4 regions of the Rhizobium hidalgonense genome follow, and region 1 is predicted to be linked to each of the others. Evidence: predicted binding sites of a transcription regulator. Region 1 holds the regulator's gene; each other region holds the start of a gene.

Region 1 (7,272 bases):
GGAGATCGTTATCGGCGCGGAAGCGAAATGGAAGGCCTTCGCTGAAGCCGATGCAGCCATGGCGGCGTCCGGAACCGTTATTCTTGAACTGGCGCTTGCCGACGTTCCCGTCGTCTCCGCCTACAAGGTCGACTGGATCATGAGGCTGCTGACGTCGAGCATCAAGACCTGGACGGGAGCACTACCAAACCTGATTGCCGATTATGCGGTCGTGCCGGAATATCTGAACGATGTCGTTCGCGGAGCAAGCCTCGCACGCTGGATGGAAAGGCTCTCGGCCGACACCTACCAGCTGAAGGCGATGAAGGAAGGCTACGAACTCATCTGGCAGCGCATGCAGACCGAAAAGCCGCCCGGCGCCCATGCCGCCGAAATCCTTCTCGACGTGCTGAGAAAGAAAAAACCCGGTCGTTTCTGACCGGGTTTCTTTTTGGCTGTGAAGCGATCAGCGCTTCGAAACCGGGATGTAATCGCGCTTCGGTTCGCCGACATAAAGCTGGCGCGGCCGGCCGATGCGCTGTTCAGGATCCTCGATCATCTCGTTCCACTGCGCGATCCAGCCGACGGTGCGGGCAAGCGCAAACAGCACGGTGAACATGGTCGTGGGGAAGCCCAGCGCCTTCAGCGTGATGCCGGAATAGAAGTCGATGTTCGGATAAAGCTTCTTCTCGATGAAATATTCGTCGGTGAGCGCGATGCGCTCCAGTTCCATCGCCACTTCGAGCAACGGATCATCCTTGATGCCGAGCTCGCCGAGCACCTCATGCGTCGTCTTCTGCATGATCTTGGCGCGCGGGTCATAGTTCTTGTAGACGCGGTGACCGAAGCCCATCAGGCGGAAGGGATCGTTCTTGTCCTTGGCGCGGGCGATATATTCCGGAATGTGTTCGACCGAGCCGATCTCGTTCAGCATGTTGAGCGCTGCTTCGTTGGCGCCGCCATGGGCGGGGCCCCAGAGGCAGGCGATGCCGGCTGCGATGCAGGCGAACGGGTTGGCGCCCGACGAACCGGCAAGACGCACGGTCGAGGTTGAGGCGTTCTGCTCGTGATCGGCATGCAGGATGAAGATGCGGTCCATGGCGCGGGAAAGCACCGGATTGACCACATATTCTTCGCAAGGCACAGCAAAACACATGCGCAGGAAGTTCGAGGCGTAGTCGAGGTCGTTCTTCGGATAAACGAAGGGCTGGCCGATATGGTACTTGTAGGCCATGGCGGCAAGCGTCGGCATCTTGGCGATCATGCGCAGGCTGGCGACCATGCGCTGGTGCGGATCGGTGATGTCCGTGGAGTCATGATAGAAAGCCGACAGGGCGCCGACGCAGCCGCACATGACGGCCATCGGATGCGCATCGCGGCGGAAGCCGGTGAAGAAGCGGCTCATCTGCTCATGCACCATGGTGTGGTGCGTGACACGATAATCGAAATCCTTCTTCTGGGCGGTGGTCGGCAGTTCACCGTAGAGAAGCAGGTAGCAGACTTCGAGGAAGTCGCCATGCTCGGCCAGCTGCTCGATCGGATAGCCGCGGTGCAGCAGCACACCTTCGTCGCCGTCGATATAGGTGATTTTCGATTCACAGGATGCGGTCGACGTAAAACCCGGATCGTAGGTGAAGGAAGCGGTGTTCTTGTAGAGGGCACCGATATCGATGACGCTCGGACCGATCGTGCCGCTTTTGACGGCGAGGTCGACTGATTTGTCACCGATTTTTATTGTTGCGCTTTGATCCGTCATGCTGATCCTCCGAACTGGCGGTGGCGCCATAAAAGCGCCATAGGGGTTAAGCGTCCTCAGCGATAGCTATATGATCGCGAAGCTAATGCCAAGTTACCGTGACGGCTTTTTGTGCATTGCGGCATCACCTTTTAGGCACTGCAGCGATGAGCCGCAGGCATAGCGGAAGCCAATGATTCGACTGGTCTTTTGGCACTCTCGATTTTCCCTCATATTTCAATCGATTATTCTTGCTCGTTTTGATTGAAGGTTGCATTCTGACTGCCGGTGCGGGTGATCTTGGGCGGGGCATGGAGGAATTGACGACAGTCGAATTGCGGCCGGAAGCGGGCGTGGGCCGTGCCGTTCCGCCGGCTCTTCCCGCGATTGCGATGGTGACCCGACCGGCAAGGACGCAATCGGAGACCCCCTTGCGCCATCGACTGCCGGCCACCGGCCGGCAAGTGCTGCGTGCCGGAGCCTGCATGCTGGGCGAAGAGGCCGATCACGGCCGCCTGCTGCTGTTCTCGCCGGTCTTCCTCGGCGCCGGCTCGGCCTGCTGGTTTCTTGCGGCATGGGATTTTCCCTTCTTTGCATCGCTGCTCTGTCTGCTGGTGCCGGCGGCTGCGGTTTTCCTCGCCGGCCGCAGCCGGCCGGCATTGCGCGCAACTTTCCTGGCGCTGGCGTTTTTCGCCTGCGGCATGCTCTCGGCCCAGTTCGAGAGCTGGCGGGCTTCGACTGTGATCCTCGATTCAGCGGTGACGACGACGGTCACCGGCCGCGTGGAACGGCGGGAAGGCGACGGCCGGGGGCGCTGGCGCTATATTCTTGCCGTCACCGGCACTGAGGCACCGGAACTGAAGCGGCAGCCGGGACGCATCACCGCAATCGCCCGTGGCGCCGATGCGCCGTTCGAGATCGGCGACATCATCACCGGCAGGGCGCGGCTGACGCCGCCGGCGGGCCCGGCGCTGCCCGCGCTCAACGATTTCTCCTTCGGTGCCTATTTCGACGGCATCGGCGCCAACGGTTTCTTCTACGGTGCGCCGAAGAAAGTCGACTTGCAGGCTGGTCCACAGGCTGCAAGATCGACGTCGGAAGCTGTGCTCGAATGGCTTTACCAGTTGCGCAGTAGCATTGGCGACCGCATTCGGTCGATCCTGCCCGGTGATACGGGCGCTTTTGCAGCTGCTTTGGTGACCGACGAACGGCGCGCCATCTCGAAGGCGACGACGGAGGCGCTGCGCCAGTCCGGTCTTGCCCATATCGTTGCGATATCGGGCCTCAACATGGCCCTGTCGGCAGGCATTTTCTTCGTCGGGTTCCGGATGCTGCTCAGCCTGTTTCCGGGCGTTGCTCAAGCCTATCCGACAAAGAAAATCGCCGCCGCCGGCGCGCTCATCGCCGTCACCGCCTACTTCCTGATATCAGGATTCGGAGTCTCGGCCGAACGCGCCTTCATCATGATGGCCATCATGCTGATCGCAGTCTTCTTCGATCGCCCGTCAATCAGCCTGCGCAATGTCGTCCTCTCGGCTCTTGTCATCATCGCCATTTCGCCCTCGGAAGTCCTGGGCCCGAGCTTCCAGATGTCCTTTGCCGCGACATTGGCGCTGGTATCGGGCTATCAGCTGTGGAAGGACCGGCGCATCCGCGAAAACGCTTTGCTGAAGCTGCCGATCATCAGGCCGGTCGTTGCGGTCGCCGGTTTCTTCGGCGGCGTCTTCCTGACCTCACTGATCGGCGGTTTTTCCACGGCGCTGTTTTCGATCGAGCATTTTCATCGCCTGACCGCTTACGGCCTGCCGGCAAACCTCGCGACGATGCCGATCATCTCCTTCATCGTCATGCCGGCGGGGCTGCTGGCGATGTTGCTCATGCCTTTCGGTCTGGACGCGCCGCTCTGGAAGGTGGTCGGCTTTGGCCTCGATATGGTGATTGCGGTTGCCAAGACGGTGTCCGGCTGGGGCGGCGATATTGGCGTCGGCCGTCTCCCCGCCTGGTATTTCGTCGTGGCGGTGGCAGGCTTTCTGCTGCTGACGCTGCTCCGCACCCGGTTGCGCCATGCCGGCACTTCGATCCTCGCCGCCTCGACGTCCATCGTGCTGCTTCTGCCGGTTCCCCGGCCGCCGGATCTGGTGATTTCGGAGGATGGCAGTCTGGTTGCAGTCGTCGCGGCTGAGGCAATGGCTTCCAATCGCGAAAACCCGCCGGATTTCATTTTCGACCAGTGGCAGCGAGCGCTGGTCCTGCCGGCGCATTACCCGCCGAAGATGCTGGATGGTCCCGCAATTCCGCCGGAGGGAGACGACCGCCGCGTCAGGCTTTCCCGCGATCAGCAGAATGAAGCGAGGACGGCGATGCGGGCGGCGGCCGCGGGCGGTGAAACAAACCGCTTTTCCTGCGTCAAGAGGGCCTGGTGTACATCGAGGCTTGGCAATGGCCGTATCGTCACGGTCATCGACAATGCCGCTTATCTCGGTCCGGCCTGCGATGCGGCCGATATCGTCGTCACATCAGTCCGCCTGCGTTTCAACAGCTGCCGTTCAGGTGGGACGCTTTTTACCGGTGAGACACTACGCAAAACCGGTTCCATCGAGCTGCGCTTCGCAGACACCGGCTTGGAGGTCGCAACGGCATTCGAAACCCTGTCACGGCCGTGGATGCGCCATCGCGCTTATGACTGGCGCAGCAACAGTTTTGTCGAATCTGGCCTGTCCAGTGTCAGTGATAGCGGCGAATGAGGCCGACGAGCTTGCCCTGCACCTTGACACGATCAGGTCCGAAGATCCGGGTCTCGTAAGCCGGGTTGGCCGCTTCAAGTGCGATCGAGGCACCCTTGCGGCGAAAGCGCTTCAGCGTCGCTTCCTCGTCATCGACGAGGGCAACGACGATGTCGCCTGGGCTTGCGGTGCTGCCGTTGCGGATGATCACCGTGTCGCCATCAAAGATGCCGGCGTCGATCATCGAATCGCCTTTGACCTCCAGAGCATAATGCTCGCCGGAGCCAAGCATATCGGCCGGAACGACGATATCGTGGGTGTTGTTCTGAATCGCCGAAATCGGCACGCCGGCAGCGATTCGGCCCATAACCGGCACCGAGACCGAGTTGCCGTTGTCAGCAACGGGTTTTACAGGCGAGGGAGCGGCGACCGGCTGGGGCTTGCCGAGGCTGCCCTCGATGACGCTCGGCGAAAAGCCGCGCCGGGGCTGGATGCTGGGGCTATAGGCCTCCGGAAGCCTGATGACCTCAAGTGCCCTGGCGCGGTTCGGTAGGCGGCGAATGAAACCGCGTTCCTCGAGCGCCGTGATCAGGCGATGAATGCCGGATTTCGAGGCCAGATCGAGGGCATCCTTCATCTCGTCGAAAGACGGCGGAACGCCGGATTCCTTCATGCGCTCATGAATAAAAAGGAGAAGCTCCTGTTGTTTGCGCGTGAGCATCGACGTCAGACCCCTGATTGAAACAAATCCAGAACAGACACTATATGTTCCATATGTGTTCCGCAAGTAGCTAATTTTCCGTAAAACTTGCCGCCAACTCGTTGAGATTTTTATTTTCATTCGCCGGATTGGCACACATGTCTTGCTTTGGGGGTGGCGCTGTCGCACATCTTTTGTCGTTTGAGGGAGGGATATCATGAACGAGCATTCCGCCATACCGCACCCGCTGGATCATGTCGTGCTGCCCGTCGTCAATATCGATCTGGCCCGCGAACGGCTAGGCAAGCTCGGCTTCACCGTTGCCGCCGATGCCCGCCATCCCTTCGGAACGGAAAATGCCTGCGTCTTCCTTGCCGACAAGACCTATCTGGAGCCGCTTGGTATTGCGAGCGTCGAGGAGAACGAGGCGTCGGCGCGGCAAGGCAATGTCTTCACCGCCCGCAACCGGGCCTTCCGCTTCCGTTGCGGCGAGGAGGGGCTTTCGGCGGTGGTTTTCGGCACCGCGGACGCCGGCCACGACCATCAGAGCTTCGCTGCCGGCGGATCGAGCGCCGGCGAGATGTTGCAATTCAGCCGGCCGATGAAAATGCCGGATGGTTCCAGGAGCGTCGGCAGCTTCAAACTGGCTTTTGCGGGCGATCTGCGGGCGCCCGATTTCTTTCTCTTTACCTGCCAGCGCATCAATCCCTTGCCGGCCGACCGCGGCGTGCTGGAGACGCATGCCAATGGCGCAACAGGCATTGCCGAGATCGCGCTGTGCGCGCCGGACCCCGCTGCATTCGCCGCCTTCGTCGGCCTTGCCGCGGCGCAATCGGTCGTCGAGAAGACCGGTTTCGGCGTCAATATCGCCGCCTCGAATGCAAAAATCAGCCTGATGACGCCGGAAGGGCTGGAGGCCTATTTCGAGATCGCCGTCTCATCCGCCGACCGCGGCCTGCGCGGCCGGGCTATCCTCTTTGCCGTCGCTGATCTTGCCGTGACAGAAGCGCATTTGGCTGCTAACGGAGTGACCTACACGCGCAAGAACAATCGCATTCTGGTGAAGCCGGCGCCCGGGCAGGGCACGCTCTTCGCCTTCGAGGAAACACGATGAGCACTGATACGAATTCCGAAGTCAGGATCGGCGAGGGCGCAGGCCAGGTCACCTTTTCCAATGCTGGCCGCCTGTCGCTGATTGCCGGCCCCTGTCAAATGGAGAACCGCGACCACGCTTTCATGGTTGCCGGGACGCTGAAGGAGCTCTGCGCCAAGCTCGGCATCGGCCTCGTCTACAAGAGTTCCTTCGACAAGGCGAACCGGACTTCGCTGTCGGCCGAGCGCGGCATCGGGCTTGAAAAGGGCATGCAGATCTTTGCCGATCTCAAGAAGGAGTTCGGCTTTCCGGTCCTGACCGACGTTCACACCGCCGAACAATGCGCCGAAGTGGCCAAGGTGGTCGATGTCCTGCAGATTCCGGCCTTCCTCTGCCGTCAGACCGACCTTCTGATCGCCGCTGCCGAGACCGGCCGTGCCGTCAATGTCAAGAAGGGACAGTTCCTGGCTCCCTGGGACATGAAGAACGTCCTGAAGAAGCTCAACGCCAGCGGCAATCCGAACGTACTGCTCTGCGAGCGCGGCGCTTCCTTCGGCTACAATACTTTGGTTTCCGATATGCGCTCACTGCCGATCATGGCGTCGATGGGCGCCCCCGTCGTTTTCGATGCGACCCATTCCGTCGCGCAGCCCGGCGGGCAGGGCGATTCCTCCGGCGGTCAGCGGGAATTCGTCGAAACGCTGGCGCGCGCAGCGGTGGCGACCGGAATTGCCGGCGTTTTCGTTGAAACCCACCAGGACCCGGACAACGCACCGTCCGACGGCCCGAACATGGTCTATCTCAAGGACATGCCGCGGCTGCTGGAAAAGTTGCTCGCCTTCGATGCTGTCGCCAAGGCCTGACAGTCAAAAGCCTGACATGTTCGTGCTATAGCGACGATCAGACACGCAGGTCGATGGCGTCGCAATGCGCCATTGTAATTTGCCCGCCTTCGATTATGACAGGCTTCGAATGATTGATCACCCACCGAGCAGGAAGAACCCATGACTGCAATCACCGATATCATCGCCCGCGAGATTCT
Region 2 (7,272 bases), 310 kb from region 1:
CCCATGATGCGCTGATGGCGGTCGCCCACAACGCCATCGTCTCCGACGACAGCCGCTTTCGCTTGACGCCGGACCATTATCTGAAGAGCCGGGCCGAGATGGCCAAGCTTTTCGCCGACCTGCCGGAAGCGCTGGAAAATACGATCGAGATCGCCAGGCGCTGCTCCTTTGTGCTGAAGACGCGCAAGCCGATCCTTCCCCGCTTCACCGGCGCGACCGACGATGCCGAGGAAGCCGAACGCGCCGAGGCGAGCGAATTACGCCGCCAGGCGGTCGAAGGGTTGGACCTGCGGCTTGCGACGCTCGGCATGTCGCCGGGTTACGAGGAAAAGGAATATCGCGAGCGGCTGGATTTCGAGCTCAGTGTCATCGAGCGCATGCGTTTTCCTGGTTACTTCCTGATCGTTGCCGACTTCATCAAATGGGCCAAGCAGCACGATATTCCGGTCGGTCCCGGCCGCGGTTCCGGCGCAGGCTCGCTTGTTGCCTACGCCTTGACGATTACCGATGTCGATCCGCTGCGGTTTTCGCTGCTGTTCGAGCGCTTCCTTAATCCCGAACGCGTCTCGATGCCGGACTTCGACATCGACTTCTGCCAGGACCGCCGCGAAGAGGTGATCCGCTACGTCCAGGCCAAGTATGGCCGCGAGCAGGTGGCGCAGATCATCACCTTCGGTTCGCTGCAGGCGCGCGCCGCCCTTCGCGACGTCGGTCGCGTGCTTGAGATGCCCTACGGTCAGGTCGACAAGATCTGCAAACTCGTGCCGAACAACCCGGCCAACCCGACGCCGCTGTCGAAGGCGATCGAGGAGGAGCCGAAGCTGCAGGAGGAGGCGGCAAAGGAACCGGTCGTCGCGCGCCTGCTCGACATTGCCCAGAAGATCGAGGGGCTTTACCGCCATGCCTCGACGCACGCCGCCGGCATCGTAATCGGCGACCGGCCGCTCTCCAAGCTGGTGCCGATGTATCGCGATCCGCGCTCCGACATGCCGGTTACCCAGTTCAACATGAAATGGGTGGAGCAGGCCGGCCTCGTCAAGTTCGACTTCCTCGGCCTGAAGACGCTGACGGTGCTGAAGGTCGCCGTCGATTTCGTCGCCAAGCGCGGCATCGCGGTCGACCTTGCCGCCATTCCTCTCGACGACAAACCAACCTACGAGATGCTGTCGCGCGGCGAAACGGTCGGTGTGTTCCAGGTGGAAAGTGCCGGCATGCGCAAGGCGCTGATCGGCATGAAGCCGGACTGCATCGAGGACATCATCGCGCTGGTGGCGCTCTATCGTCCGGGCCCGATGGAGAATATCCCGACCTACAATGCCCGCAAGCACGGCGAAGAGGAGCTGGAATCGATCCATCCGATGATCGACCACCTGCTCAAGGAAACTCAAGGGGTCATCGTCTATCAGGAACAGGTGATGCAGATCGCCCAGGTCCTGTCCGGCTATTCGCTCGGTGAAGCCGACCTTCTGCGCCGCGCCATGGGCAAGAAGATCAAGGCCGAGATGGACCAGCAGCGCGAACGCTTCGTCGTTGGCGCCGTCAAGAACGGCGTCTCGAAGCCGCAGGCCGACAATATCTTCGAACTGCTGGCGAAGTTCGCCAACTACGGCTTCAACAAGTCGCATGCCGCCGCCTATGCCATCGTCTCCTACCAGACGGCCTATATGAAGGCGCATTATCCGGTCGAATTCCTCGCCGCCTCGATGACGCTCGACATGTCCAACACCGAAAAGGTCAATGACTTCCGTCAGGATGCCAAGCGCTTGGGTATCGAGGTGATCGCACCCTCGGTCCAGACCTCCTTCCGCCACTTCCAGACCGGCGACAACCGCATCTATTACGCGCTCGCCGCCCTCAAGGGCGTCGGCGAATCCGCCGTCGACCATATCGTCGAGGTGCGCGGCGACAAGCCGTTTGCCGGTATCGAGGATTTCTGCCTGCGTATCGATCCGCGCCAGGTCAACCGCCGCGTGCTCGAAAGCCTGATCTTTGCCGGCGCCTTCGATTGTTTCGACATGGACCGCGCCCAGCTTGCCGCCGGTCTCGACCGCGTTCTCGGTTATGCCCAGCGCGCCCAGGAGAACAAGCTGAGCGGCCAGTCGGACATTTTCGGCAGTACGCTGACCTCGGGGCCCGAGAAGATCTCCCTGCCGCCGTTTTCGCCATGGCTCGCCTCGGAGCGGCTGCTCAAGGAGTTCCAGGTGCTGGGTTTCTATCTCACCGCCCACCCGCTCGATTCCTACAACAACATCCTGCAGAAGATGCGGGTGCAGACCTTTGCAGAGTTTTCCCAGGCGATCAAACAGGGCGCCTTCAATGCACGCCTCGCCGGCACCGTCATTTCGAAGCAGGAGCGCAAGACCCGCACCGGCAACAAGATGGGCATCATCGTCTTTTCCGATTCCTCCGGCCAGTTCGAGGCGGTGCTGTTTTCGGAAATGCTGAACCAGTATCGCGACGTGCTGGAATCGGGAAAATCCTTCGTGCTGACCGCCACCGGCGAGGAGCGGCCGGAAGGGATCGGCCTGCGCATCCAGACGATCCAGTCACTGGAGGAAAAATCACTGCAGATGCAGAAGGCGCTGCGCGTCTATGTCAGAGATTCCGGGCCGCTGAAGATGGTCGCCGGCCATCTCAACGCCAAGGGCGACGGCCTCGTTTCCTTCATCGTCATCAAGGAGGACGGCAAACGCGAGGTGGAAGTGGCGCTGTCGGAGAAATACCGCATCACGCCGGAAATCGCGGCCGCTCTCCGCGCCGCCCCCGGCGTCGTTGATGTCGAGCTTGTCTAGAGATGATGCGCATCACCTAGGGTGATTTTTGTCACTTCGGATGATGGTTATCACCTGGGATGATGGTATCGCCCGGGAAATCATCAACCCCGGGTGATGGTGATGAAATCCGTACCTTCGCCGGTCTCCCGGCCGAGGCCGGTATCGGAGATCGTCAGCGTCGAGCCGGGCGCGATCAGCGCCTCGATTCTGCGGCGGGTCTCCTCGGGGATCGTGACGCGGCTAAGCGACCGGGCGATCGGCCTGCCGCTGACGATCGAGCTTTCCTGATTGGTGATGCCGAGCCGCTTCATCGTCTCGCGAGAGAGATTGTTTTCGAGCGTGATGCCGAGCCAATCCACGGTACCGGCCTTCTCATCGACTGCATGCAGCGTGAAGAAATGCGTGCCGAGCGCCAGGCCCGGATCGGCGATCGTCAGCGGCGCTTCGAAGATTGGCTTGAACGCCCGGCGCACCATGATGACGCCGTTCGGCGGCTCGCCCTTGCCTGTTGCGGCATAGACGGATTTGAGCAGCGTATCGGAGACCAGGCTCCTGTCGCCGGTAAATTCCGCCGGCCGCAATGTCTTGAAAGCCTTGATCGCCTCGACGGTCGCCGGCCCGAGCAACCCGTCAGGATTACCGGCGGGAAAGCCGAGCTGGTTGAGCAGGGTCTGGATGTCGATCACCGTCTCGCGCAGCGTACGGCGGGTGATCAGCATGCTGATCGGTTCGGTCGGCGGTTTGGGTTGGGGCATTGCAATTGGCGCGGCCGGCATCGGCATCGCCGCCGTGTCGTTCATCGCCACCTGCACCGGTGTCCCCGGGCTGTCGGGCATCGAGGGCCGCAATTCGACATCCGAAAGCAGCAGCATCGGCGCCGGCGCCTCTGGATGGAAAAGCGTCGGATGGTCGATCGGCTGCGGGACCACTTCGCCGTCGCTGATGATGACGGGAATACCGGGCTCGGTCATCCCGTAAAGCTTTTTCGCAAAAACGCCGGGCATGCGCACGCAGCCATGCGAAGCCGGATAGCGCGGCACGGAATTGGATTCGTGCAGTGCAATGCCCGACCACGTCAGCCTTTGCATGAAGGGCATCGGCGCGTTCGAATAGAGATTGGATTCGTGGTATTTCTGCTTTTCGAGCACCGAGAAGATGCCGCTCGGCGTCGTGTGCCCGTCCTTGCCGGTCGAGACTTTTGAAGTCGCGACGACCTCGGTGCCGTCATAGACCGCAAGCGACTGCTTGTCCTTCGAGACGATGATCTGCAGCGTGCGTGCATCCGCGGCAAGAGCAGGGTGCACGAGTGCGGTGGCCGACAGCAAGCCGAGGCCGAAGACGAGACGCGAGAACATGATACCCAACCATACGCAATACTGGTCCGGCACACTATGGGACGAAGTTTAAGGAAGATTTTATAGGCTCGACAGGAACCTGGACTCACGCTTTAGTGATCGCGCTTGCCGCTGCCGAAGGTGTAACCGGTCTCGACCGTGTTCTTGCCGAACTTGTCGCGCAGCTTGTCCATCGCCGCTTCGGCGGCCGCCCGCCGGCCCGATTGCCGGTCGATGAGATCGGGCGGATCGGCGCGCGCGGCATCGCCGAGATCGGTGACGCCGATGCCGAGTAGCCGGAACTTCGTGCCGTCGGTCTCCTTTTCGAGAAGCTCGAGCCCGATGCGGAAGATCTTGTCGGCCAGCTGGGTCGGGTCTTCCAGCTTGCGATTGCGTGTGCGTAGCTTGAAGTCGGCGGTCTTCATCTTCAGGACGACGGTCTGGCCGGCGATGTCGTTTTTCTTCAGCCGCCAGGAGACCTTTTCCGAAAGATTGCGCAGGATCGGCACCAGATCGTCATAACGTGAGATGTCGTCGAAGAAGGTCGTCTCGGACGACACGCTCTTGGCCGCATCGTTGAGATGCACTTCGCGGTCGTCGATCCCGCGCGACAGCCGGGCGAGCCGCTGGCCGATGCTGCCGTAGCGGCGCATCAGGTCGTTTTCCTCCATCTGCTGCAACTGGCTGATGGTGCGGATGCCGTCGGCCTCCAGCGTCGCCGCAAAGGCCTTGCCGACGCCCCAGATCGTGGTGACCGGACGCGGCGCCAGGAACTCGACCGCTTCCTCACGGCCGATGACGGAAAAGCCGCGGGGTTTCTGCAGGTCGGAGGCGACCTTGGCGAGGAATTTGCAATAGGAGAGCCCGACCGACACGCTGATGCCGATCTCCTTTTCGACCCGGCGGGCGAATTTGGCGAGCGTGCGGGCCGGCGGATCGTGATGCAGCCTCTCCGTGCCTTCAAGCTCCAGGAAGGCCTCGTCGATCGATAGCGGCTGCACCAGCGGCGTCAGATCCTGCATCATGGCGCGCACCTGGCGGCCGACCCGGACATATTTTTCCATGTCGGGGCGGATGACGATCGCTTGCGGGCAGGCTTCCAGCGCCTTGAACATCGGCATCGCCGAACGCACGCCGTGGATGCGGGCGATATAGCAGGCGGTGGAGACAACGCCGCGTTTGCCGCCGCCGATGATCACAGGCTTGTCGGCAAGTTCCGGATTGTCGCGTTTTTCGACGGCCGCATAGAACGCGTCGCAATCGATATGCGCAAGCGTCAAAGCATAGAGCTCGCGATGGCGCACCAACCGGGGGCTGCCGCAGGAAAGGCAGCGGCGAGCCTCGCCCTTCTGCTCGGCAAGGCAGTCGCGACAGAAGCCGGGTGTCTTGTCGGGCGCGGGCGTCATCATGAGAACAAAGGTTGAACGCCGGGACAATACGCCCTAAGCTTCCGAGTCTCAAGAGAGGGCGGGAGCTTTGCCTTTGGATAACGATCTTCGTTTCGAGACGGTAACGCGGCGCAAAGAAGGCCGCCCGCTCATGCGGCTGGAACTGCAGGGCTGAAAGCGCCGGCAATGAAATGCGCCTCGATCAGGGCGGCCGCATGCGCCCAGTCGCTGACGCGGGTGATGTCGTCGGCGGCTGCCGGCGCGAAACGATGGACGGGCGAGTCGGGCATCAGGTGAATCAGCAGGCAGTCGGCAACATATTCCCTTACGGAATGCAGATTGCGCGCCATATCATCGATGAAGACAACGGGAAGGGAGCGGCTGGCATGCAAGGCGTGAACGATCGGCCCCTTGGGCTCTTCGCTGGCAAGCAGCGGAAAAAGCAGGCCCATCCTGTCGAGCAGGCGGCGGCGCTGGTCCTGGAACCGCGGCTGCATGGCGGTCAGGAAAAGCACGTCGGCCTCCCGCGAAAGCCGGTCGAGCGTTTCGACGACGCGGTCGAGCGGCGTCTGCCAGAGCTCCTGCGTCTCGAAGAATTCCTCGATCAGCCGGCTGACCTGCTGGTCCCCGATCTCGACGCCATCCGCCTGCGAGACGATGTTGCCGTGCAGCTTGAACGAGCGTGGCAGAAATGCGTGGCCCTGGCTTTGCAAGAAAAGCTGGAACGGGCCGATGAATTGCAGCACGACATCGTCGACATCGCAGACGATCAGCGGCCGTTCGCCGAGCCGGATATGCGAGATATCGAGGTCCACAATGCCGGTCACCGTCAGTATTCCCCGGAATCGAGGCCGGGCGAGGAGAAATGCTGCCAGGCGGCGGTGACCGTTTCCGGGCTGATGCCGCTCGCCGCGCAGAAAGCCATTGCCGTCGGTTCGTGGTTCATCAGGAAATCCATCATGCCGGCGAGAAACCCGGGATCGTTGACGGCGCCGCGCACCTGGCCGGGAGCCACACCGGTCAGCGCCAGGAAGCGGCCGAACATGTCGGGATCGTCGGCAAGCCAGCCGAGCACGGCGATCGCGGTAGCGTGCGGGTCGGCGGCCGGTTGTTTCGAAGTCTTGAAGTTGCTTTGCATTTCGAGGGGTAAGTTACCTTTTCTTCAACCAAATACCGCTAGCGTGCGCTATCGGTTTTACGCAGCTACCGTCCGCATGCCTTTCTCATGGGACGAACCGCTGCGCGAACGGACGTAGGGACAGCTTGTCATGCCCAAACAGGTGATGATTGTAGAAGATAACGAGCTCAACATGAAGCTCTTTCGCGACCTCATCGAGGCGTCCGGTTATACGACGATCCAGACCAGAAACGGTATGGAGGCGCTGGATCTGGCGCGCAAACATCGCCCCGACCTCATCCTGATGGATATTCAGCTTCCCGAGGTCTCTGGTCTCGAAGTGACGAAATGGCTGAAGGAAGACGACGAGCTGCACGTGATTCCCGTCATTGCCGTCACGGCTTTCGCGATGAAGGGCGACGAGGAGCGGATCCGCCAGGGCGGCTGCGAAGCCTATGTTTCCAAGCCGATCTCGGTTCCGAAATTCATCGAGACGATCAAGACCTATCTCGGCGATGCCTGACGCATCGGAAAGACACCTATGACTGCGCGAATACTGGTGGTTGACGATATTCCGGCCAATGTGAAGCTGCTTGAAGCGCGGCTGCTTGCCGAATATTTCGACGTGATGACCGCGGCCGACGGCTACACGGCGCTGG
Region 3 (7,272 bases), 1.3 Mb from region 1:
TTTCGTCGGCCTGGCCGGAACGGCGGGCGCGCACCTGTTTGCGTCTTGAAAGATTTTCTCTGAGCTTGTCGGCGGCGCGCTCGCGGCGCAGTTTCGCCTGTGCCTCGATGGCCTCTTTGCGGCTCTGCTGGCCGGTTTCGGTCTTGTCGTTCATGCAAACAGGATTAGCCGAATTCGCGCCGATCCAAAAGGCCCCTGCGCGCCAATCCACGCGAAGTTGGAATTTGCTGCTTGCGCTTGCCGTCAAGCTGTGGCAATAGCCGCCCCGTTCCCGCAATTGAGCCGCTTGGCTCCACGGGTCCTGGTCCTGCTGCCGTAGCTCAGTGGTAGAGCACACCCTTGGTAAGGGTGAGGTCGGTGGTTCAATCCCACTCGGCAGCACCAGTTTCTCCAACGATTTCAAAGAGAAAACTGCAGACTAGAAGCCACCACGGCTGCACAGAGCAACGCAATCACCCAGAACATAACGCGAATTGCGAAGACAATCCGTGCAGCTTGTTCCCTCGACGTTCTCGCTCCTCGATGTCGAAGCTTTAGCAGTTGGTCGAAAGTAACGGAAGAAGCCCGCGAAACCTGCCAACCAAAAGACCTGAATGCCCCTACGCTTGAGAAAACTGATCGGCACCGGCCTGGTCATCATCCTCGTCATCGTCTACGCGCGGGCGGCCACCACGTTTGCCTCGCTTCTCCTCGGCACGTCACCCTGGTGGGTGCATATGGCCTATTTGTTTTTCACCGGCCTGTTGTGGATTCGACCCGCCATGCTTATCAAGTGGACGGAAAAGCCCGCAAAAACCGCGTTGAGCCGAAAGACGATACCATGAAAATCGCAGTGATCGCCGATATCCACGGCAATGACCTCGCCCTTGAAGGCGTGCTTGCCGATATCGCAGCACTGGGCATCAGCGACGTCGTCAATCTCGGCGATCATCTCAGCGGTCCGATGAACGCAGCCCGAACGGCCGACATCCTGATGGCGCGCAATTTCCCCTCGATCCGCGGCAATCACGATCGCTGGCTGGTCTCTCTGGAACCGGCTGAGATGGGTAGCTCCGACAGCATGGCGCATGCCGAGCTGCGGCCGCACCATCTCGACTGGCTGCGCACCCAGCCCGCGACGCTCGTCCACCGGCAGGAGCTGTTTCTCTGCCATGCCACGCCGCAGGACGATCTCACCTACTGGCTGGAAGACCTGACGGCTGATGGCCTGGTGCATATGTCCGGGCGAAAGCGGATCGAAAGCTTCGCCGAGGGGATCGATTTTCCCGTCATCCTCTGCGGCCATACCCACATTCCGCGCTCTGTGCGGCTGGCCGACGGCCGGCTTGTCGTCAATCCCGGCAGCGTCGGCTGCCCCGGTTATGACGATGACGAACCGGTGTTTCACATGGTTGAAACCGGCTCGCCCGACGCATCCTATGCCATCCTGGAAAAGGTGAACGGCTGCTGGAACGTGACCTTCCGGCGCGTCTCCTACGATCACATGACGATGTCGAACCTTGCCCGCGAACGCGGCCGTAACGAATGGGCCAATGCGCTCGCAAGCGGTTGGGTCGGCGTTTGACGGATCTGGCATGGCCGTCGGGGCAAAGTGCGGGATATTGCGGCCGCAAAGGACCTCAAGCTGAAGATCCATGCGAATATGCAGGCCCTGGAAGCGGGGCAGCGAGTTAACACAATCGAATATGCCCTCGACATACTATCGATGAAGTCTTCTCTGATGGGATATAGGCGGCGATATCTATCGTCCCCCCTTCCCCAGCCTCCCAAGGTTGGCCCGCAAATATTCTCACTGCATTCTTTGGATCGGTTTGGAGAGGCGCACGAGGAGAGCGTCTTCAGCCGATATTTCTGCGCCATGGGCGAGAGCCGGCATAACCAGCGCCTCGCAAAGAAAAGCGGCCCGGATCAATTTCGATTTAAACTCATGTCGAGCCCTTAGCTTTCCCAGCACGGTAACGGCAGTATCGCGTCCGCGCTATACAACTTATTTGCGATTACGGAAAAATTCCGATTGGCACGCGCACCCGCGATCCTTCCCCATGCAGGCTGACTTTTCGCCTTATCAGCAACAAACGATTCACCATTGTTGGCCGCGAAAATCACGCTAGAATAGCTGTTATTGCGGCGTCTCCACCGAGGAATAGGGAGGCGCTGCATGCTTTGTTTCTGTCGACAATCGTGGAGGAGCATTGATGGCAACTGAAAAATGGAACAGCCCGGTCAAGGTCGGTTTCGAAGATGCCGTCGCGCGAACGGTCAGCGGGCCGTTCGATGCGCTGAAATGCCTGGCGGATTTCTGGCCGAACGCCCGCGGGCTGCACTATATCAAGGCCCGCAGCACCTGCCGGGCGGCACTCGATGGACGCAAGAGCGTGGAAGAGGCGAGAGCCGAATTCCTGGCGGCGGCCGAAGAGGCAAAGCTGAAGCTGCATTAGGGCGCTACGCGTCGACAAGACGTGAAAGCACGCGTCCCACGTTGAACTGGTCCTTCGGTCGGCATTTCCGTAAATGGAGCGTGCCAGAACGGTGCAATGCTTTAATTTCTTTAACCCTGCATCGAAGCCGTGCCGGGTTTTGGTGCAACGGGCGTTGCGCCTGATATCGCTGTATTCATAGAAGATGCCCAGCCATCATGATGATGGTCAGAGGCTCGTTACCTCTGCGGCAACGCGGGCGAGCCTCGTTTGGGCAAGCCGGATGGCTCAGCAGGCCGCGCCGGCCTCATCCTCCACCTCGAGATAACCGACGCCGATGATCGTGCCGTCCGTCGCGCGGATGAAGGATGGCAGGTAGAGCGGCTCTGCGGGCGTGCAGGCGCTCGTCCCGGTATATTCGTTGAGGGCGATCTGGTCTTTCGGCAGGGCGGAATAGTTTGTACCGGTTTCAAGCGAGGCGTAGGCGGAGCCGGCAAAGACACCACACCCCATGATCAAGGTCGTTGCCCAGAGGCGAGGAAGCAACTGCATGATGGTCTCCAGCGTTTCGATCCGGCATTTCAACACCCGGGAAGACACTTGGTTCCCTCAGCGCCGCAACAGGCGGCTGCGCACATAACCGCGGCCGACGATGCTTTCGGCGATCTCGATGGCGCGCTCGACATCGCCGCGCTGGTGCACGAAACCTTCGAGAATGACATAGGAGCCCGATGTGGTGACGGTGATTTCCTCGGCGTCGAGATCGGCGTCCGCATGAAGGGCGCCCTCGACCGAGGCGCGGGTCGCCGCGTCGCCGTGCCCTTCGCCACCGGAATTTTCATGCACCATGAATGCCGGAACCCCAAGCACCTTCACCGTCTCCTGCTGGTTGATCTGGTTTAACGCCGCAGCGAGGCATTTCGTTGCGACCCTTGGCGAAAGGGGCTGCGATTTCCATATTTGGATGCAGTCGAAAGAGGGATGACGACGATGAACGCGGTTCTGCCCACCCTATTCTCCGGGGCATTGTTAACCGGGGTCTTGCTGACCGGCTGCTCTTCGGCCGAGGGGCCGGCACTGGAACCGATCCCCGGCAGCATCACCTATGGCGGCCAGCCGCGAACGAAGCTGACCAAATCGCCGATCGGCAGCGCCGTCCATCACCAATTCTACAACGGGACCGGCCAGCGGGTGGAGGAAACCTATATTCTTCAGCCGGATCGCAGCCTGAAACTGGTGCGACGGGTGGTCGGCCCGGATTTCCCCGATTGAGGCACTCGCACACCACAACGCTTGACAGCGGCGGAAATCGCGAACATTCAAGGAACATCTAATCTTTCCCCAGTGATTCTGCGGAAGCCCGACCGGACGGCTGGATGTATCTCGAAAAGCTCAATCCCCAGCAGCGCATGGCCGTCGAACACGGCACGCTCACTGACGGCAGCCATATTGCCGGGCCGCTGCTGGTCATTGCCGGCGCCGGCTCGGGCAAGACGAACACGCTGGCGCACCGGGTCGCCCATCTGATCGTCAAGGGCGCCGATCCCCGCCGCATTCTGCTGATGACCTTCTCGCGCCGGGCCGCGGCCGAGATGGCGCGGCGCGTCGAGCGCATCTGCCGCGATGTGTTGGGTGCGAATGCCGGCATCATGGCCGACGCGCTCAATTGGTCCGGCACCTTCCACGGCATCGGCGCGCGGCTGTTGCGCGACTACGCCCAGCAGATCGGCCTCGATCCTGAATTCACCATCCATGACCGCGAAGACAGCGCCGATCTGATCAACCTCATCCGGCACGATCTCGGTTTCTCCAAAACCGAAAGCCGGTTTCCGGCCAAGGGCACCTGCCTTGCCATCTATAGCAGGGCGGTGAATTCGGAAACCGCGCTCGAGCAGGTCCTGCGCGACGCCTTTCCCTGGTGCGCGGCCTGGGAGAAACAGCTGCGCGAGCTTTTCGCCTGTTATGTCGAGTCAAAGCAGGCCCAGAACGTGCTCGATTACGACGATCTGCTGCTCTACTGGGCGCAGATGGTCGGCGAGAGCGTGATTGCCGAGGATATCGGCAGCCGCTTCGACCATGTGCTGGTCGACGAATATCAGGACACAAACCGGCTGCAGGCCTCGATCCTGATGGCGCTGAAGCCTGGTGGCCAGGGGCTGACCGTCGTCGGCGACGATGCCCAATCGATCTATTCGTTCCGTGCAGCGACGGTGCGCAATATTCTCGATTTTCCCGGCGCCTTCAGCCCGGCTGCCGATATCGTCACGCTCGACCGCAATTACCGCTCGACGCAGCCGATCCTGGCGGCGGCCAACGCCGTCATCGATCTCGCTTCGGAGCGTTTCACCAAGAACCTGTGGACCGAGCGGCAATCGGCCGAGCGGCCGCGGCTCGTCACGGTGCGCGACGAGGCCGACCAGGCGCGTTATGTCGCCGACATGGTGCTCGACAATCGCGAGGAGGGCCTGACGCTCAAGCAGCAGGCCGTGCTGTTCCGCGCCTCGCATCACAGCGGGCCGCTGGAGGTCGAGTTGACCCGGCGCAACATTCCCTTCGTCAAGTTCGGCGGCTTAAAGTTTCTCGACAGTGCGCATGTCAAGGACATGCTGGCTACGCTGCGCTTCGCGCAGAACCCGCGCGACCGGGTGGCGGGTTTCCGGCTGATGCAGATCCTGCCCGGCGTCGGGCCGTCGACGGCGCAGAAGGCGCTCGACCTGATGGCCGAGGATGCCAGCCCGCTATCGGCGCTGGCCGAAATGCCGACGCCGCCACGCTCCGGCGAGGACTGGACTGCATTCGTTTCGATGCTGCAGGAGCTGAAATCCGGCAAGGCCGGCTGGCCGGCGGAAATCGAACTGGCGCGGCAATGGTACGCGCCGCATCTGGAACGGCTGCATGAAGACGCCGCGACACGCCAGGCCGATCTCTTACAGCTCGAGCAGATTGCCGGCGGTTATGCCTCGCGCGAACGTTTTCTCACCGAGCTCACCCTCGATCCGCCGGATGCGACCAGCGACCAGGCCGGCGTGCCGCTGCTCGATGAGGACTATCTGATCCTGTCCACCATCCATTCCGCCAAGGGCCAGGAATGGACAAGGGTCTTCATGCTGAATGTCGTCGATGGCTGCATTCCGAGCGATCTCGCCGTCGGCGCCACCGCCGAAATCGAAGAGGAACGCCGGCTGCTCTATGTGGCGATGACACGTGCGCGGGACGGTCTCGATCTGGTCGTGCCGCAACGCTTTTTCACCTACGGGCAGAACGCGCAGGGCGACCGGCACGTTTACGCCTCGCGCAGCCGCTTCATTCCGGCGACGCTGCTGCAGTTCTTCGAAGCCTGCAGCTGGCCGCAGGTGAAATCGCAGTCCGCCGCGCAAGCCCAGGCGCGGCAGGTGCGTATCGATGTCGGCGCCCGCATGCGCGGCATGTGGCGATAGCTTAGAGCTCAAGCGGCGGTTCGGCCGGTTTCAGGAAGCGCTCGACGGTCGCGGCCCCGACGGCCTCGACTGAGGCGGGTGACCATTGCGGATTGCGGTCCTTGTCGATGACGGCGGCGCGGATGCCTTCGAAAAAGTCGGGATTATCCAGCATCTGCAGGCAGGCGCCGAGTTCGCGGCCGAGGCACTCGGCAAGTGAGGCGCTGCGGCGACCGGCTCTCAGCAACGTCAAGGCCAGCTTCAGGCTGGTCGGTGAGCGGGTCAGCATCACCCGGCGCGTCTCGGCGGCGAAGTCACCCTCCTCGCCTGCCAACGCTGCCAGGATCTCCTCGACAGTGTCGAAACGGAAAGCGCGATCGATCGTCGCCGCATTCTGGCTGAGCCGGCTTTCTCCGGCAGGCTCGGAAAGCGCCTGAAGCACTGCATCGACATCGCCGGAGGCGCTGCCGCGCGGCAGGGCTGACAAAACATCGATCACCTCGCCAAGCCGCGACGAAGCGATCTGAACGTCGGCAAGACCCGCATGGATCGCGTCGGCCGCACCAATATCGAGCCCGGTCAGGCCGAGCCATGTTCCAGCCTCGCCTGATGCCTGCGGCAGCAGCCAGGTGGCGCCGACATCGGGAACATAGCCGATGCCGGTTTCCGGCATGGCCAACCGCGTGCGCTCGGTGACGATGCGGTGGCGGCCGTGCGACGACAAGCCGACGCCGCCGCCCATGGTGATGCCGTCCATCAGCGCGACATAGGGTTTGGGGTAGGAGGCGATCTGGTGGTTGAGGCGGAATTCCTCGCGCCAGAAGCTTGCCGCCAGGCCGTCGCCGGCCCGGGCGCTCTCATGCAGGGCGCGGATATCGCCGCCGGCGCAGAGGCCGCGTTCGCCCTCCCCCGTTATCACGACGGCCGCCACCTGGTCATCCCCGGCAAAACCATGAAGCGCCTCGGCGATCGTCCGGATCATCGGCAGCGTCAGGCTGTTCAGCGCCCGCGGCCGGTTGAGCCGGACGAGGCCGGCAATTCCCCGCCGTTCAATGATGATTTCGCCGTCCTGCATGGTTCACCTCATCCTTTGCGATAGGAATAGCCGAGGACGAGGCGTGGCTCCAGTCGATTCAAGCTTGGTTCAGGCAGACAGCGATTTGCGGGCGGAAGCGGCGCTCTCGCACTTTGCAGCATAATCGATGGCAAGTTCCAGCGGCAGCGGCCGGGAGAAATGATAGCCCTGTGCCAGGCGAACGCCCATCGCCTTCAACCCTTCAGCGATCGTTTCGCTTTCGACCCCTTCGGCGACGGAGGCAATGCCGAGATTCTGGCAGAGATTGGCGACCGAGCGGGTGATGTTCATGCAGCGGGCATCGCGATCGAAATTCATCACGAAGGCCTTGTCGATCTTCAGCTTGTCGAAGGCAAGACGGTGG
Region 4 (7,272 bases), on a different replicon from region 1:
GCCGGCCTGCCGCTTACCCTGCAGCTTGCCGCGTCCTCGATCAGCATCGGCTTCATCATGGCGCTGCTGTTGGCGCTTGCCCAGCAAGGCAATCACCGGTTCGTGGTTTGGCCCATCCGCGCCTTCGTCGCGGTCTTTCGCGGTACGCCTCTACTGGTGCAGATCTTCCTCATCTATTATGGCCTCGGCCAGTTTCGGCTAACGCTCCAGGCGATCGGGCTCTGGTGGCTGTTCCGCGAGCCCTATTGGTGCGCCATCATTGCGCTCAGCCTCAATACAGCCGCCTATGGAAGCGAGATCCTGCGCGGCGCGATACAGGGTGTGCCGCGCGGCCTTGTCGAGGCTGCTACAGCTTCCGGCATGTCACGGTACCTCACGTTGCGTCTCGTCGTCCTGCCGTTGGCCCTGCGCCAGGCGATCCCGAGCTACAGCAACGAGATCATCCTGATGGTCAAGGGGACGTCGCTTGCATCGATTATTACGCTCGTGGAAGTCACCGGCATCGCCCAAGGGCTGATTTCGCAGACCTATCGTGCCGTCGAGGTCTTCGTCACAGCCGGCGCCATCTATCTCACCCTCAACTTTACAATCATCTCGGCGCTCAATGCGATCGAAGCCTGGCTTACGCCTTACCGGGCGCGGGCCTGAGTCATACCAACAATGGCAAGGAGAATGAACCAAATGCGCAACTTCGAGAAGCCGACACGGTCTGTTGCAGTCTCGCGGAATACCATGGCGGCGACGTCGCATCCTTCAGCAACGCTTGCGGCACTGCAGATCATGGAGGCTGGCGGCAATGCCATGGATGCCGCGATTGCCGCCTGCGCGGTGCAATGCGTCGTAGAACCGGGCTCGACTGGCATCGGCGGTGATTGTTTCGTGCTCTATGCAGCCAACGGATCGGACAAGGTTATCGCTTATAACGGCTCGGGGCGTACGCCTGCGGCGTTGACAGCGGGCTGGTTCGAAGAGCGCGGATTGACGGCGGTTCCACGCCAGTCGCCGGCAGCAGTAACGATCCCGGGAGCGATCGATGCCTGGACACGTCTCCACGCCGATCACGGTCGGCTTCCCCTCGGCGACGTGCTGGCACCGGCTATCCGCTTTGCCGAGGAAGGGTACGCGATCACGCCCCGCGTTCATCGCGACTGGTCAATCGAGGAAAACGTGCTGGCCGCCGACCCGACGGCAGCACGGATTTTCCTCCCAGGCGGGCGTGCGCCTGCCATCGGCGAGGTGCATCGACAGCCGGAACTGGCGGAAACGCTAAAGCGCATTGCTGCAGGGGGTCGTGCGGCATTCTACGAAGGTCCGATTGCCCAGGACATGGTGTCATATTTGAATTCGCTCGGCGGGCTCCACACGATGGAGGACTTCGCCAATGCGCGTGGTGAATACGTGACCCCGGTCACCACCGATTTTCGCGGCTATACCATCCACGAATGCCCGCCGAACGGCCAGGGCATCATCGCGCTCCTGATCCTCAACATCCTCAGCCGCTTCGACGCTAAGGGCGACCCGCAATCGCCGGATCGGCTGCATATCGAGATCGAGGCGACGCGCCTCGCCTATGCTGCCCGTGATGCCTGGATCGCCGATCCGGACAAGGCGGATGTCCCGGTAGACGAGCTACTCTCGGACGCGCTGGCCGACAGGCTCGCGGCAATGATCGACCTGGAGAGGGCGCTGATCGACCTGCCGCCGTTCGAAATGCCACTTCACCGAGACACCGTCTATATCTCGGTCGTCGACCGCGACCGCAATGCCGTAAGCTTCATCAACTCGATCTTCGACAGTTTCGGCACTGGCCTCGTCGCCCCACGCTCCGGCGTCATATTGCACAATCGCGGCCAAAGCTTCTCGCTCAAACCTGGCCACCCGAACCGTGTCGGACCCGCGAAGCGCCCGCTGCACACGATCATCCCAGGCATGGTGACGCGTGACGGCCGGGTGGAGATGCCGTTCGGCGTAATGGGCGGCTACTATCAGGCACTCGGCCATGCCCACCTGATCTCCAAGGTCCTCGATTACGGCATGGACATGCAGGAGGCAATCGATCTGCCACGCGTGATGCCGACATCCGATGGAACACGTGTGGAGGCCGAGCACACGATTGATGGCGCGATCAAAGCCGAGCTCGAACGGCGGGGCTTTACCTTCTCGCCCGCAGAAGACCCAATCGGCGGCGCGCAAGCGATCCGAATCGACTGGGAGAATGGCACCCTGACCGGCGCATCGGAGTCGCGGAAAGACGGAATTGCGCTTGGAATTTAGACGTTACCGTCCCGGCGCGGATGGAATAGGCTCAGGCTAAAGAAGGAAAAAGGTATGGCGCGTGCAATTCTCGTGATTGATGTTCAGAAAGTCTATACCGACCCAACTTCGCCCTTGCACTGCGCAGGCAATGCCGAAGTGATTTCCAACATTAATGCTATCATATCAGCGGCTGCGGCCGCGGGTGATCTCGTCGTTCATATCCGCCACGTCCATCGCGCCGATGGCTCGGATGCCGGCCGCATGTTCGATTTCACCGGCGAGACCGGCGAGCTTGGATTCGCCGCTGGCACCGAAGAGGTCGAGGACGACCCGCGGCTCAAGATTCCCGCCGGTGTCGTGACGATCAGCAAGCAACGCTATTCCAGCTTCGTCGGCACGGGCCTCGACCGAATGCTGCGGGAACGGTCGATAGACCGGATCGTCGTGACCGGGTTCATGACCAACTTCTGCTGCGAGGCCACGGCGAGGCACGGCCACGATCTCGACTTCTTCGTCGATTTCCTCCTCGATGCGACCGGATGCCCCGACCTGTCGGAAACGGCGACGCAGGAGGCAATTAAGGCAGGCACAACCGCGACACTGTCCGCGGGCTTCGCAAGAGTCATGACCACAGCGGAATCGCTTGCCGCACGAGAAATCTAACCAACTAGCAGGAAGTGCGGTCGGTCGGCCACGCCGTCGAAGTCCGAAACTCATATCCACGTCAGAAAAGGTCATAATCAAATGCATGCTTGGCCAACCCGGCCTTTCCATCGCTCCCCTGGTATTTGGCGGCAATGTTTTCGGCTGGAACGTCGATGAGCAGACAGGATTTCGTCTGCTCGATGCCTTTGTCGATCACGGTTTCAACGCCATCGACACGGCGATACCGCGCTCCGGCACGAATGCGTCGCAGAAGCCTCGAACAGGCTCAAGCGAATCCGGCACCAGCCGTGCAGCGTTGAAGTCAACCGCAAAAGCGAGGTCCGTATGCTAACATCTTCTGCTTTGCCGATAACAATTCTGACGGAAGTGCTCATCATGCCTGAGGCGACCATTCGGATCAGGCATTTTGAACAGGCTGTTGTTATAAACCGCCTTTGCGCCCTAAACCACGGCGGATGCGACGGCGCCGGTCGTGGAGTCGGCTGCAATTGTCGTGGGCGCCGCTGGGTTGAGCAGCGGTCGCTGAAAGCAAGTCGAAATTTTTTCCAACGACACTCTTGAAACCGACATTTCCGGAAACCAAATCGTTTGCCGCCAACCGCTGACGACAGGGCTGGCCTTGCTGGGAGCGCCGACTTTCGGCGCTTCCGTACCCATGTTGCTTCAAGGAGGATATGGCTATGGCAACATCTTACGACTACGCACCGCTGTTCCGGTCGAGCGTCGGCTTCGACCGGGTCTTCAATCTTCTCGAGAACGCCCAGCGCGCCCGCTCAATCAGCGATTGGCCACCCTATGACATTGTCAAGACCGGCGATGATAGTTACCGGATCTCGATTGCGGTGGCCGGGTTCGCCGAGAACGATCTCGACATCACCTACCAGTCCAATCTGCTGACAGTGACCGGCAAGAAGCCGGAAGCTCCTGCGGACGGCTACCTACACCGCGGCATTGCCGCCCGGCCGTTCGAGCACCGGTTCGAGCTTGCCGATCATGTCCGCGTCGACGGAGCCGATTTGCGCAACGGCCTCCTCTCGATCGATCTGGTTCGCGAGATTCCCGAGGCATTAAAGCCGCGGAAAATCTCCATCCAAAGTGCGGCGGCACTGAGGTCCGAAGCGACGCCTCAGATCGAAGCGCAGAAAGCGGCTTAATCCACGCCGTCCACTGAAAAGGGCGCCGTTGCGACGGCACCCATCGACATCCGGGTTCAGGAAGGAGAGAGCGATGTCCGATATGTTCAGAGAGCCTATATCCATTCTTGTCGGTCTTGGTTTTCCGGCAAAAGTGCGTTCAGTGATGGACGCCTACCGACATCTGAGCGAATGGCCGGCGGCGCAGAGAGACACCGCGCATTCCATAGCGCTCAAAGCATGCGGCGCTGCGTTGCGGGGTGAAATCGAAGCAGAAACCGCGCGTGGCCTGTTCGCCGCTTTTGCCGAAAAACACGATCTGCTGGCACCAGATGTCGACGCCATCGGACTCTCCCGTCTGCGGCGCGACAGGGACCCTCACGTGCGTTGAGGTGTACCGATGATTGCCGTGGTGCAGGAGATCATCAACAGCGCTGTCACAACGGGACCGACAGTCCTCATGCCGCAAGGGCTGAATTTTCGGCGGCCAATGGATGTGGTGAATGCGCCTGCGATTTCAGCCGACGACAAGCGAGCAATCCTCGCGGCATGGGCATCGGACTTTTACGCGCTCGATTCAAGACCGGCGTTGCGTCATATTCCAGGAACGCCCGAGCCCGTTTCGATCGATGACGTTTGCTCTGCGCTTGAGGAACTCGACCGGCGCTACGAAATCTGATGGGGCCGCGTACCTACGCGGCCCGTTTCGCCTTTGTGAGCCGTTTGATTGCCGGTTGAAATCATGGCGAAGCCTGCTATGTTCTCTTTTTGTTTCGGCATGAATAGCCGATGCCATCGCCATCGCTGAAGCCGCCATGAACGATATGAACTCGACCCGCGTCCGAAAAATCGTTCATGTGGACATGGATGCGTTTTATGCGTCGGTTGAGCAGCGCGATAATCCGGAATTGCGCGGCAAACCGATTGCCGTCGGCGGATCGGCCGCCCGCGGCGTGGTGGCAGCAGCGAGCTACGAGGCGCGCGTATTCGGCGTCCACTCGGCGATGCCATCGGTGACTGCGAAGAGAAAGTGTCCGGAGCTGATCTTCGTGCCGCCGCGCTTCGACGTCTATAAGGCGGTGTCGCAGCAGATCCTCCAGATCTTCGCCGAATATACATCGATGATCGAGCCGCTGTCGCTCGACGAAGCCTATCTCGACGTGACGCAGAATCTCAAAGGCATGGAGATCGCCACCGAAATCGCGACGGAAATCCGGGCCAGGATCAAGCAGGTGACCGGGCTCAATGCCTCGGCCGGGATTTCCTACAACAAGTTCCTCGCCAAGATGGCCAGCGACCTGAACAAGCCGAACGGCCAGGCGGTGATCACGCCGAAGAACGGGCCGGCCTTCGTCGAGGCCCTGCCCGTCAAGAAATTCCATGGCGTTGGACCGGCTACGGCCGAGAAGATGCATCGGCTCGGCATCGATAACGGTGCCGACCTCAAGGCGAAGACGCTCGAGTTCCTCGTCGAACATTTCGGGAAGTCGGGACCGTATTTCCATGGCATTGCCCGCGGCATCGACGAGCGCCAGGTCAAGCCGAACCGGGTGCGCAAATCCGTCGGCGCGGAAGATACCTTCTCGCAGGACGTCCACGCTTATGAGCCGGCCCGCGAAGGGCTTCGGCCGCTGATCGAAAAGGTGTGGGGTTATTGCGAGGCCAATGAAATCGGCGCCAAGACGGTGACTTTAAAAGTAAAATATGCCGACTTCACGCAGATCACCCGCAGCAAGACGGTTGTAGTACCCCTGCCGGCAATCACCGATCTCGAGGATATAATCGGCGTGCTGCTCGCGCCGATCTTCCCGCCGCGCAAGGGCATCCGTCTGCTCGGCGTCACCCTGTCCTCGCTGGAACGGCGAGCACCTGTCGCGGAGCCGCAGTTGCGGTTAGCCCTCTAGACCGCCAGCATCGGCGGAGCGCCGGCCCGCGTGGTGCTTCACTCGGAACGTCCCTGCCAACAGGGGCCGGAGGATTTCGGGCCGGGCCGTTGAGCACCGCCATCTGCCGATCGTGGAACGGCGCGATGTCAACATTCGCCCCGACCGTCAGGATGGCATAGGCCCTTCCGACCAGTTCTCATTCGCGTGCCGCCAGATTCCCAAAAAAGAACCGGTCGCTATTGGCAAGCGAAAAACTGGACTTCTTGTGGCGAAACTCCGAAGCCGGCACCAGGAAGCGGTGGGGCGAAACGCTCACGCTTTTATCCGGACGATGTTCTCGGCACGCAGTCCGCCATCGCGGGGGCGCAACTGCCAAGGCAGTTCCACCATCTCCACATCTTCGTCACGCGTTCGACGATGATGCGGCGCTCATCGAGGTGCATCGGACTGGAAAACCGTCGCTTTCATAACGGATGAAACATATCAAGAACAAATTCGTTGGACAAATCTGATGATCGTGCCAATGATGGAAAGCTGTTTAATCTCCTTGAATGCGCGTCGGTGAGACCGAACTTCAGATGGCCATGCGACACGCTCGAGATGGAGCCGCAATCCTCGGCGCCAAACCACGCTAATCACAAGGTTGGCCGCTTGCGGCCTGCCGACAAAGAACGCCGCGGATCTGCTCGTCCTGCTGGAGAGCGTGCAATCCAAGCACATATTGCATCTGACGCGGCTCAGCTGCGAGGATGAGATTTCATTCGAAGGAAAGAGCAATGTGCAATGACTATCGGCTGATGGTGGATGTCGCCTCGGTTGTCGAGGAGTTCGCCGACCTGAAGATCAATATCCGCTCCGGCGAAGGGACGCCGAACCTCCAGGCTCGAGAGGACATCAAGATCACCGATTTCGGTCCTATCGTCCGGACGATCGAGGGAGCCCAGGACGAGGCCGAGCTCGTGCAGCGGCGCTGGAGCTGGCCGGGGCCGAACAAGCGGCCGGTCTACAATTTTCGATCGGAAGGTCGGGAGTTCACGTCCAATCGCTGTCTTATCGTCGCCGATGGCTTCTATGAGTTCACAGATTCCAAGGATCCGAAAAAGAAGCGCAAGGACAAGTGGCTGTTCACCAAGAATGACGAGCCGATCTTCTGCGTAGCCGGCATCTGGCGCGACACGCCGGAGGTGGGCCAAGCCTTCACCATGCTAACGATGGAGCCGGGACCGGACATTGCGCCATACCATGACCGTCAGATTGTCATTCTGGAACGCGACGCATGGCGAGCGTGGCTCGATCCAGCGGTCTCCGCCAGATCGTTGATCAAGCCCCTC

Evidence for each region. Region 1 encodes LexA, which represses DNA repair genes until DNA is damaged. Its sites were predicted from a motif close to TGTTCNNNNTGTGTTCNG; they were not measured.
Region 2: a site for LexA is predicted at 5,518-5,535, ahead of FFM81_RS12975 (DNA polymerase IV). Genes of this name have one in related genera too.
Region 3: a site for LexA is predicted at 3,729-3,746, ahead of FFM81_RS18110 (ATP-dependent helicase). Genes of this name have one in related genera too.
Region 4: a site for LexA is predicted at 4,814-4,831, ahead of dinB (DNA polymerase IV). Genes of this name have one in related genera too.

Annotation. Positions count from the first base shown of each region.
Region 1 covers NZ_CP054027.1:2,377,567-2,384,838, reverse strand. The annotation lists gene lpxB (lipid-A-disaccharide synthase) at 1-418, shown strand, start outside; gene gltA (citrate synthase) at 446-1,735, opposite strand; gene FFM81_RS11380 (ComEC/Rec2 family competence protein) at 2,026-4,458, shown strand; gene lexA (transcriptional repressor LexA) at 4,439-5,158, opposite strand; gene FFM81_RS11370 (VOC family protein) at 5,355-6,251, shown strand; gene kdsA (3-deoxy-8-phosphooctulonate synthase) at 6,248-7,093, shown strand; gene eno (phosphopyruvate hydratase) at 7,235-7,272, shown strand, end outside.
Region 2 covers NZ_CP054027.1:2,686,504-2,693,775, reverse strand. The annotation lists gene dnaE (DNA polymerase III subunit alpha) at 1-2,792, shown strand, start outside; gene FFM81_RS12980 (L,D-transpeptidase family protein) at 2,876-4,129, opposite strand; gene FFM81_RS12975 (DNA polymerase IV) at 4,222-5,514, opposite strand; gene FFM81_RS12970 (hypothetical protein) at 5,646-6,323, opposite strand; gene FFM81_RS12965 (DUF3572 domain-containing protein) at 6,326-6,634, opposite strand; gene FFM81_RS12960 (response regulator) at 6,765-7,136, shown strand; gene FFM81_RS12955 (PleD family two-component system response regulator) at 7,155-7,272, shown strand, end outside.
Region 3 covers NZ_CP054027.1:3,720,490-3,727,761, forward strand. The annotation lists gene FFM81_RS18070 (hypothetical protein) at 1-154, opposite strand, end outside; tRNA gene FFM81_RS18075 (tRNA-Thr) at 310-384, shown strand; gene FFM81_RS18080 (DUF2842 domain-containing protein) at 594-824, shown strand; gene FFM81_RS18085 (metallophosphoesterase family protein) at 821-1,564, shown strand; gene FFM81_RS18090 (DUF982 domain-containing protein) at 2,196-2,438, shown strand; gene FFM81_RS18095 (hypothetical protein) at 2,706-2,969, opposite strand; gene FFM81_RS18100 (BON domain-containing protein) at 3,027-3,287, opposite strand; gene FFM81_RS18105 (hypothetical protein) at 3,408-3,689, shown strand; gene FFM81_RS18110 (ATP-dependent helicase) at 3,794-5,854, shown strand; gene FFM81_RS18115 (enoyl-CoA hydratase/isomerase family protein) at 5,856-6,908, opposite strand; gene FFM81_RS18120 (putative bifunctional diguanylate cyclase/phosphodiesterase) at 6,978-7,272, opposite strand, start outside.
Region 4 covers NZ_CP054028.1:1,014,089-1,021,360, forward strand. The annotation lists gene FFM81_RS25975 (ABC transporter permease) at 1-648, shown strand, start outside; gene ggt (gamma-glutamyltransferase) at 682-2,274, shown strand; gene FFM81_RS25985 (cysteine hydrolase family protein) at 2,329-2,919, shown strand; partial or broken gene FFM81_RS25990 (aldo/keto reductase) at 3,005-3,142, shown strand; gene FFM81_RS25995 (Hsp20 family protein) at 3,603-4,076, shown strand; gene FFM81_RS26000 (DUF982 domain-containing protein) at 4,150-4,446, shown strand; gene FFM81_RS26005 (hypothetical protein) at 4,456-4,734, shown strand; gene dinB (DNA polymerase IV) at 4,871-5,959, shown strand; partial or broken gene FFM81_RS33350 (SOS response-associated peptidase family protein) at 5,956-6,409, opposite strand; gene FFM81_RS26015 (SOS response-associated peptidase) at 6,718-7,272, shown strand, end outside.